2 regions of the Acuticoccus sediminis genome follow, and region 2 is predicted to be linked to the other one. Evidence: riboswitches for the same ligand, from Rfam matches in the RefSeq annotation. Region 2 holds a riboswitch; the other holds the start of a gene.
What was found. Region 2 has a riboswitch for glycine ahead of DLJ53_RS02395 (D-amino acid dehydrogenase). Riboswitches for the same ligand answer to the same signal wherever they lie in the genome.
Positions count from the first base shown of each region.

Region 1: linked by a shared signal. The riboswitch ahead of gcvT (glycine cleavage system aminomethyltransferase GcvT) and the one ahead of DLJ53_RS02395 (D-amino acid dehydrogenase) in region 2 are both predicted to bind glycine.

Region 1 is NZ_QHHQ01000004.1:96,906-100,303, forward strand. It holds gene gcvH (glycine cleavage system protein GcvH) at 1-347, opposite strand, end outside; gene gcvT (glycine cleavage system aminomethyltransferase GcvT) at 349-1,470, opposite strand; glycine riboswitch at 1,524-1,615, opposite strand; glycine riboswitch at 1,617-1,718, opposite strand; gene DLJ53_RS18660 (NAD(P)H-dependent flavin oxidoreductase) at 1,789-2,790, opposite strand; gene DLJ53_RS18665 (MaoC/PaaZ C-terminal domain-containing protein) at 2,880-3,398, opposite strand, start outside.
Region 2 is NZ_QHHQ01000001.1:557,618-561,015, forward strand. It holds gene DLJ53_RS02390 (metallophosphoesterase) at 110-796, shown strand; gene DLJ53_RS02395 (D-amino acid dehydrogenase) at 854-2,104, opposite strand; glycine riboswitch at 2,241-2,330, opposite strand; gene DLJ53_RS35895 (glucose dehydrogenase) at 2,713-3,087, shown strand; gene DLJ53_RS02405 (pyrroloquinoline quinone-dependent dehydrogenase) at 3,084-3,398, shown strand, end outside.

The sequences.
Region 1 (3,398 bases), on a different contig from region 2:
TCGTCGTAGCCCGCCCGGTCCATCAGGTCGGACAGGTCGACCCCGTCGGCCTTGAGCTTGGCGAACCAGCCGCCGGTCTCGGGCGCCTCGTTGACGAGCTCGGGCTTCTCGTCGAGAGCGGAATTCACCTCGACGACCTCGCCGTCGACCGGCGCGTAGACGTCCGACGCCGCCTTGACGCTCTCGACCACGGCGAACGAGTCGCCCTTGGCCACGGTCTTGCCGACCTCGGGCAGCTCCACGAACGTGATGTCGCCGAGCTGCTCCTGGGCGTGGTCCGAGATCCCGACGATGAGGAGACCATCGGCTTCCTCGATCCACTCGTGGTCCTTGGTAAAGCGTTTCATCTTACGTCTTTCGTTTGGCTCGCGATGGTACGAAGGGAAGCTCTGCGACCGTCACCGGTACCGGCTTCCCGCGCACGATCGCGGCAAGCTTCGTGCCGATCCCGGCGAACTGGGTGTCGACGTAGCCCATGGCGATGGGCGCACCGACGGTCGGCCCGACACCGCCCGAGGTGACGATGCCGACGTCGAGGTCGTCGATCTGGAGGATGGCGCCGGAGCGGGCCGGGACGCGCCCGTCGACGGCGAGGCCGACGCGCTTGCGGTTCGGCCCGTCGGCGAGCTCGGCGAGGATGCGCTCCTCGCCCAGGAACCCGCCCTCCTCGCGCCGGCGCCTGGGCATGATGAAGCCGAGGTCGGCCTCCACCGGGCTGATCTCCTCGGTGAGGTCCTGGCCGTAGAGGCACAGCCCCGCCTCCAGGCGCAGCGTGTCGCGCGCGCCGAGGCCGACGGGGGCGACACGCTCGTCGGCGGCGAGCCGGGTCCAGGCCTCGGCGGCCACCTCGTTGGGTACGGAGATCTCGAAGCCGTCCTCGCCGGTGTAGCCGCAGCGCGAGATCATCGCGTCGGCGCCGAACGCGGTCCCGTAGACGGCCTTCATGAAGGTCAGCGCGGAGAGGTCGACGTCGACAAAGGGCGCGAGCGCCGCCTCCGCCGCCGGACCCTGGATCGCGATCAGCGCGCGGTCGAGCGGGGTCACCGTCACCCTGGGGTCGGCATGCTCGGCGAAGTGGTGGGCCACCGCCTCGCGCCGCGCCCCGTTCACCACGACGCGCAGGTGGTCGCCCATGTTGGTGATGATGAGATCGTCGACGACGCCGCCCGCCTCGTTGGTGAGGACGGAGTAGCGTGCAGCGCCCTCGCCGAGGCCGGCGATGTTGGACGGGGTCAGGCGCTCCAGCCAAGCGGCGGCGGCGCCGGGCTCGCTCTCGTCGAGGCGGAGCTGGCCCATGTGCGAGACGTCGAAGAGGCCGGCCCCTTCGCGGCACGCCGCATGCTCGGCGATGATCCCGCTGTACTGCAGCGGCATGAGGTACCCGGCAAAGGGCACCATGCGGGCACCGGCCGCCTTGTGGACGTCCACAAGCGGGGTAACCTTGAGCGTCTCGGTCGAGTGTTCGGCCACGCCATTCTCCTAGCCCATGACTCAGGGTGCCCGGCGGTTGCCGGACATCTTGCCCTTCTGTCATGGCACCTGAGAGATTTCCCGCCCCGCAAGCGGGAACGGCTACTCCTTCGGTGGACGGCTGCCGCCGTCGCTTTCCAGAATGTCGTCGACGCGCGGTCCTTTTGCCTGAGAGTTTCCGGGCCGTTGCTCCTTCGGCGCCGCGACTTCGCCATTGACGAAGCCTCGGTCTCTCCCGCGTGTCGAGCAAACAATGATTGTTGCGCCGGGAAAGTCAAGCTGACCCCGGCGCCGCCCCCAACTCGACCGGCGCGCGCCTCACTCGGCGGCGACGGACCTCGCCGCGGGCTCCTCGCCCAGCAGGCGCCGGCGCGCGGCGGCATATTCGGCGGCGAGGCGGTCGATCAGCACCGCCGCCGGGACGACGCGGTCCACTGCGCCGATCCCCTGCCCCGAGCCCCAGATCTCGGACCACGACTTCGGCTTGGAGGAGCCGGAGCCGAAGTTCATCGCCGACGGGTCGCTGGTCGGGAGGTTCTCGGGGTCCATCCCCGCCGCCGAGATGGACGACTTCAGGTAATTGCCCCACACCCCGGTGAAGAGGTCCGAATAGACGATGTCGTCCGCTGCGCCGTCGACGATCATCTGCTTGTAGCCGTCGACCGCGTTCGCCTCCTCGGTGGCGATGAACGCGGAGCCGATGTAGGCCGCGTCCGCCCCCATCGCCAGCGCCGCCAGCACGGAATCGCCGCGCGCGATGGCACCCGACAGGACGAGCGGCCCGTCGAACCACTGGCGGATCTCCTGCACCAGCGCGAAGGGCGACTGCCGGCCGGCGTGCCCGCCCGCGCCCGCCGCCACCGCGACGAGCCCGTCCGCCCCCTTCTCGATCGCCTTCCTGGCGAAGGTGTTGTTGATGACGTCGTGCAGCACCGTCGCGCCGACCGAATGGGCCGCCTCGTTCACCTCGACCCGCGCGCCGAGCGAGGTGATCCATACCGGGACCTTCCACTTCACGCAGATCTCGAGGTCACGCTCGAGGCGCTTGTTGGTGCGGTGGACGATCTGGTTCACCGCATAGGGCGCGGCCGGGCGGTCCGGGTTCGCCTGGTTGTGCCGGTCGAGCTCCTCGGTGATGCGCTTGAGCCAAACCTCCAGCATGGCCGGCTCGCCGTCCTTCTCGCGCGCGTTGAGCGCCGGGAAGGAGCCGACGATCCCCGACTTGCACTGAGCGATGACGAGGTCCGGATTGGAGATGATGAAGAGCGGGGACCCGACGACGGGGATCCTCAGCGACTTGATCGTTTCGCGGAATGGCACTGCGTTTCGCTCCCGGCAATTTTTCCCGATACTCGTCACTTCGGGCCCCGAGGACAAGACCCGTGCTTAGGCACCGATCGCGCGACCGATCAGGCCGCGTACTCGAACCGCCCGTTGGTCAGGACCGTCGCGTCGCGCGCCGGCACCCGCGCCGTGTACGCCGCGACGCCGGGCTCCAGCGACCACATGTCCACCGCGATCGCCTCGCCCGGGAAGACCGGCGACGAGAACCGCCCGTCCTGCCCGCGCACGCGCGCCGGGTCGTTGCCGCAAAGGGTCAGCATCAGCGCCCGGCAGGCGATCCCGAACGTCGCGAGGCCGTGCAGGATCGGCCGGTCGAAGCCCGACCGCCGGGCGCTCGCAGGATCACTGTGCAGCGGATTGTAGTCGCCCGAAAGGCGGTAGATCAGCGCCTGCCCCGGCGATGTCGCGAGGGTCACCGACCGGTCGGGCGCGCGCTCCGGCATCTCCTGCGCGGCGAGCGGCGGCGTGGTCTGGGCGCGGCCGAACCCGCCCTGCCCGCGCGCGAAGGCCGACTGGCGCACGGTCGCGAAGGGCTCGCCCGTCGCCGCGTCGACGATGGTGCGCTCGGTGACGATGAGCCCGCC
Region 2 (3,398 bases):
CCTTCGTTCCGGCCGTGGATCGAGGAGGCTCCCGTTGCTCCGTTTCTTGCGCCGCACCCGGCACGCGGGAACCTCACCCGTCGTTGCATCCTATGATAGAATTTACGCCGTGGGAGACGTCCACGGTCAAGCCCATTGTCTCGATGCGCTGATGGATCGCATCGAGGCCGACCGGTTGACGCACGACGACGAGCGCCGGTCGCGGATCGTATTGCTGGGGGACTACATCGACCGCGGGGCGGACAGCCGGGCGGTGCTGGACCGTGTCGCGGCGCTGCTCGACGAGGGCGCGGTGGCGCTGGCGGGCAATCACGAGGACGCGCTGCTCACGTTCCTGCGCAGCCCGGTGGCAGGAGCAAGCTGGCTGACCTTCGGCGGCGTCCAGACCCTCGCCTCCTACGGGATCGCCCCGCCCCGGCATGAGGCGGCGGAGGAGCTGTCGGACATCGCCGCCGCGCTCGCCGAGGCGATGGGCGACCACGTCGCGCTGCTGCGCCAACGCCTGATGCGCTACCTCGTGAGCGGGGACGTGGTGTTCGTGCACGCCGACCTGGAGCCGCGGGTCGACCTCGATGCGCAGGACGAGCGGGTGATGCTGTGGGGCCATCCGACCGACCCCGGCGCGCCGTGGCGGCCGGGCAAGCTCGTTGTCCACGGTCATTATGCCGAGCCGAAGCCGGTGCGGAGCGAGGGCCGCATCGGCGTCGACACGGGCGCCTACTTCACCAACACCCTCACAGCCGTTCGCCTCGACGAGAGTGTCGGGTTCATCCGGAGCAGCGACCCGGCGCCGTAGGCACGGCGGCGGGCCACACGAAAAAAGGCCCCGCCCGATGGACGGAGCCTTCGTCGGTTACGCGGCGAGGGCAAGCGCCGGGCGGGCCGCCGGACGCTCCGGGCGGAGCTCGGCGGCGACGCTGTCGGCCACCATCTCGGCGGTCGCGGCGGAGAGGGTCCAGCCGAGGTGGCCGTGGCCGGTGTTGTAGAAGACGCCCGCGTGCTTGCCGCGGCCGACGCGGGGCAGCATGGAAGGCATCATCGGCCGCAGGCCCGCCCACGGCACGGCGTGCTCGGTGGAGAGCGCCGGGAAGTACTTCTCGCACCAGGACACCAGCGGGCGGATGCGGTCGGCGCGGATGTCGAGGTTGTCGCCGTTGAACTCGGCGGTGCCGGCGATGCGCAGGCGGTCCTCGCCGAGCCGGCTCGCCACGATCTTGGCGCGGTCGTCGAGGAGGCTCACCCACGGCGCGGCCGCACGGCTCAGCTCGTCCTTCAGCTCCACGGTGATGGAGTAGCCCTTCACCGGGTAGATGTTGACCGTATCGCCGAGGGAGCGGGCGATGTCGCGGCTCTTGATGCCTGCGGCGACGACGACGCCATCGAACATCTCCTCCACGCCGTCCGCGCGGACCCGCGCGCCGCCATCGACGGCGGCCACGTCCTCGACGATCACACCGAAGCGCAGGCTGGCACCGCGGCGCACGCAGGCGCGGGCGAGGCCCATGGTGAACTTGTGGATGTCACCCGACGCGTCGCTCTCGGTGAAGAAGCCACCGACGAAGTCGCCCTTGAGCGCCGGCTCGATCTCGCGGATCTCGGAGGCCGACAGCTCGCGGCGGTCGAGGCCGCCCTCGGCGAGGAGGACGTTCACGTCGCGGGCGTGCGCCATGTCCTTCGGGGTCGAATAGAAGTGCAGGATGCCGCGCTTCTCGAGGTCGAAGTCGATGCCCTCGCGCTCGGCCATGTCGAACAGCACCGAACGGGCGGCGATGGCGAGACGGACGGTCTCCACCGTGTTGGCGCGGTAGTTCGGGATGTTGGCCAGGAACTCGGCCATCCAGCGCATCTTGTGGAGCGACGGGCGCGGGTTGACGAGGAGCGGAGCGTCCGCCTGGAGCATCCACTTGAGGCCCTTCAGCACGGTGCCCCACTGGGTCCAGGTCTCGGCGTTGGAGGCGGAGAGCTGGCCGCCGTTGGCGAAGCTCGTCTCCATCGCGGCATAGCGGTTGCGCTCGTAGACGGTGACGTCGAAGCCACGGTCGAGGAGGGCATAGGCGGTCGTGAGGCCGGTCACGCCGGCACCGATGACGGCAATATGGGTCACAGAGGGCTCCTGCAGCACGGGCGGCGTCGATGGTTGCCGCGTTGCCCCCTCCGTGCTGGAACCTGAGAGCTTCGCCCCGAGGGGCTTTCTCCTTCGGTGGGCCGTCCGATGGCGGACGACCGCTTTCCGGAGTGTGGAGACGACACCGGTCCTGGGACCTGAGAGTTTCCGGGGCGGTTGCTCCTTCGGCGGTGGGGCGGACCCCACCTTCTCCCGGTGCCGTCTTAATACTGCGCACATAAGATATCGGCCCGAAATCCGCAAGATCTCGACGGTGATATTCTTGCCGTCCGAACGGGGCCACGGCGCGCCCCGCGCGGCGAGGTTCGATCCGGTCCAGCCACCACGCTCCGATCGGACATCGACGAAAGTTCCATGGGTCATGTCTGGCATGACCCTTGGCATGGCGGTAAAAAACGCCGCGGATCCCGGGCGGTTTTCGCCGGAAGGACCAAAGTCCTCCTATATCATGGGATAGTGAACCATTGGCCGCCTCACGCGTTGGCCTAGCACACATTCACGGTGATCGAGTTCCGCGGGGCCTGAGCCAGAGCCCGACCTTGTGCGGACCCGACGCCGTCCGAAACCATCCGAAGTGAGGGATTATCGTGGCGTACGCATCCGAGCCGCACTCGCGGCCTCGCGGCCACTGGGCAACGACCATACTTGCCGTGGTCGTCGCCCTTCTGGGCCTCCCGCTGCTGGGCCTTGGCGCCTGGCTCATCGTCCTCGGCGGCAGCTGGTACTACGGCCTCGCCGGCCTCGGCCTGATCATCGTCGCCGTGCTTCTCGCGCAGCGCAGCATGGCCGCCATCTGGCTCTACCTGCTCGTCTGGCTCGGCACGCTGGGATGGGCCTACTGGGAGGTGGGCACCGACTGGTGGGCGCAGGTCCCGCGCGTCGTCGCGCCGACGGTGCTCTTCGTCATCATCCTCCTCTTCACCCCCCTCCTCGGCCGTCGCACACGCGAAGGTGCACTGTGATCCGTACCACTCCGCTCCATTCGAAGCTCGCCGCCGCGCTCATCGTCACGAGCGCGCTCACCGCCCCCGCCCTCGCGCAGGACACGCAACCCGCGCCCGCCGCGACCGAGGCACCCGCCTCCCCCGCCACCACGGACACCGCCCCGGACGCGACCGCCGCCCCGGACGCTCCAGCGGCCGCCGAGGCCACCCCGGACGCTCCGGCCGCTCCGGCCGCCGCCGAGGCCGAAGCGCCCGCCGCCGCGCCCGATGCGGCTGCCACCGGTGCCACCGCCGCAACGTCCCCGGAGGACGGTGCCACGGATGCCGGC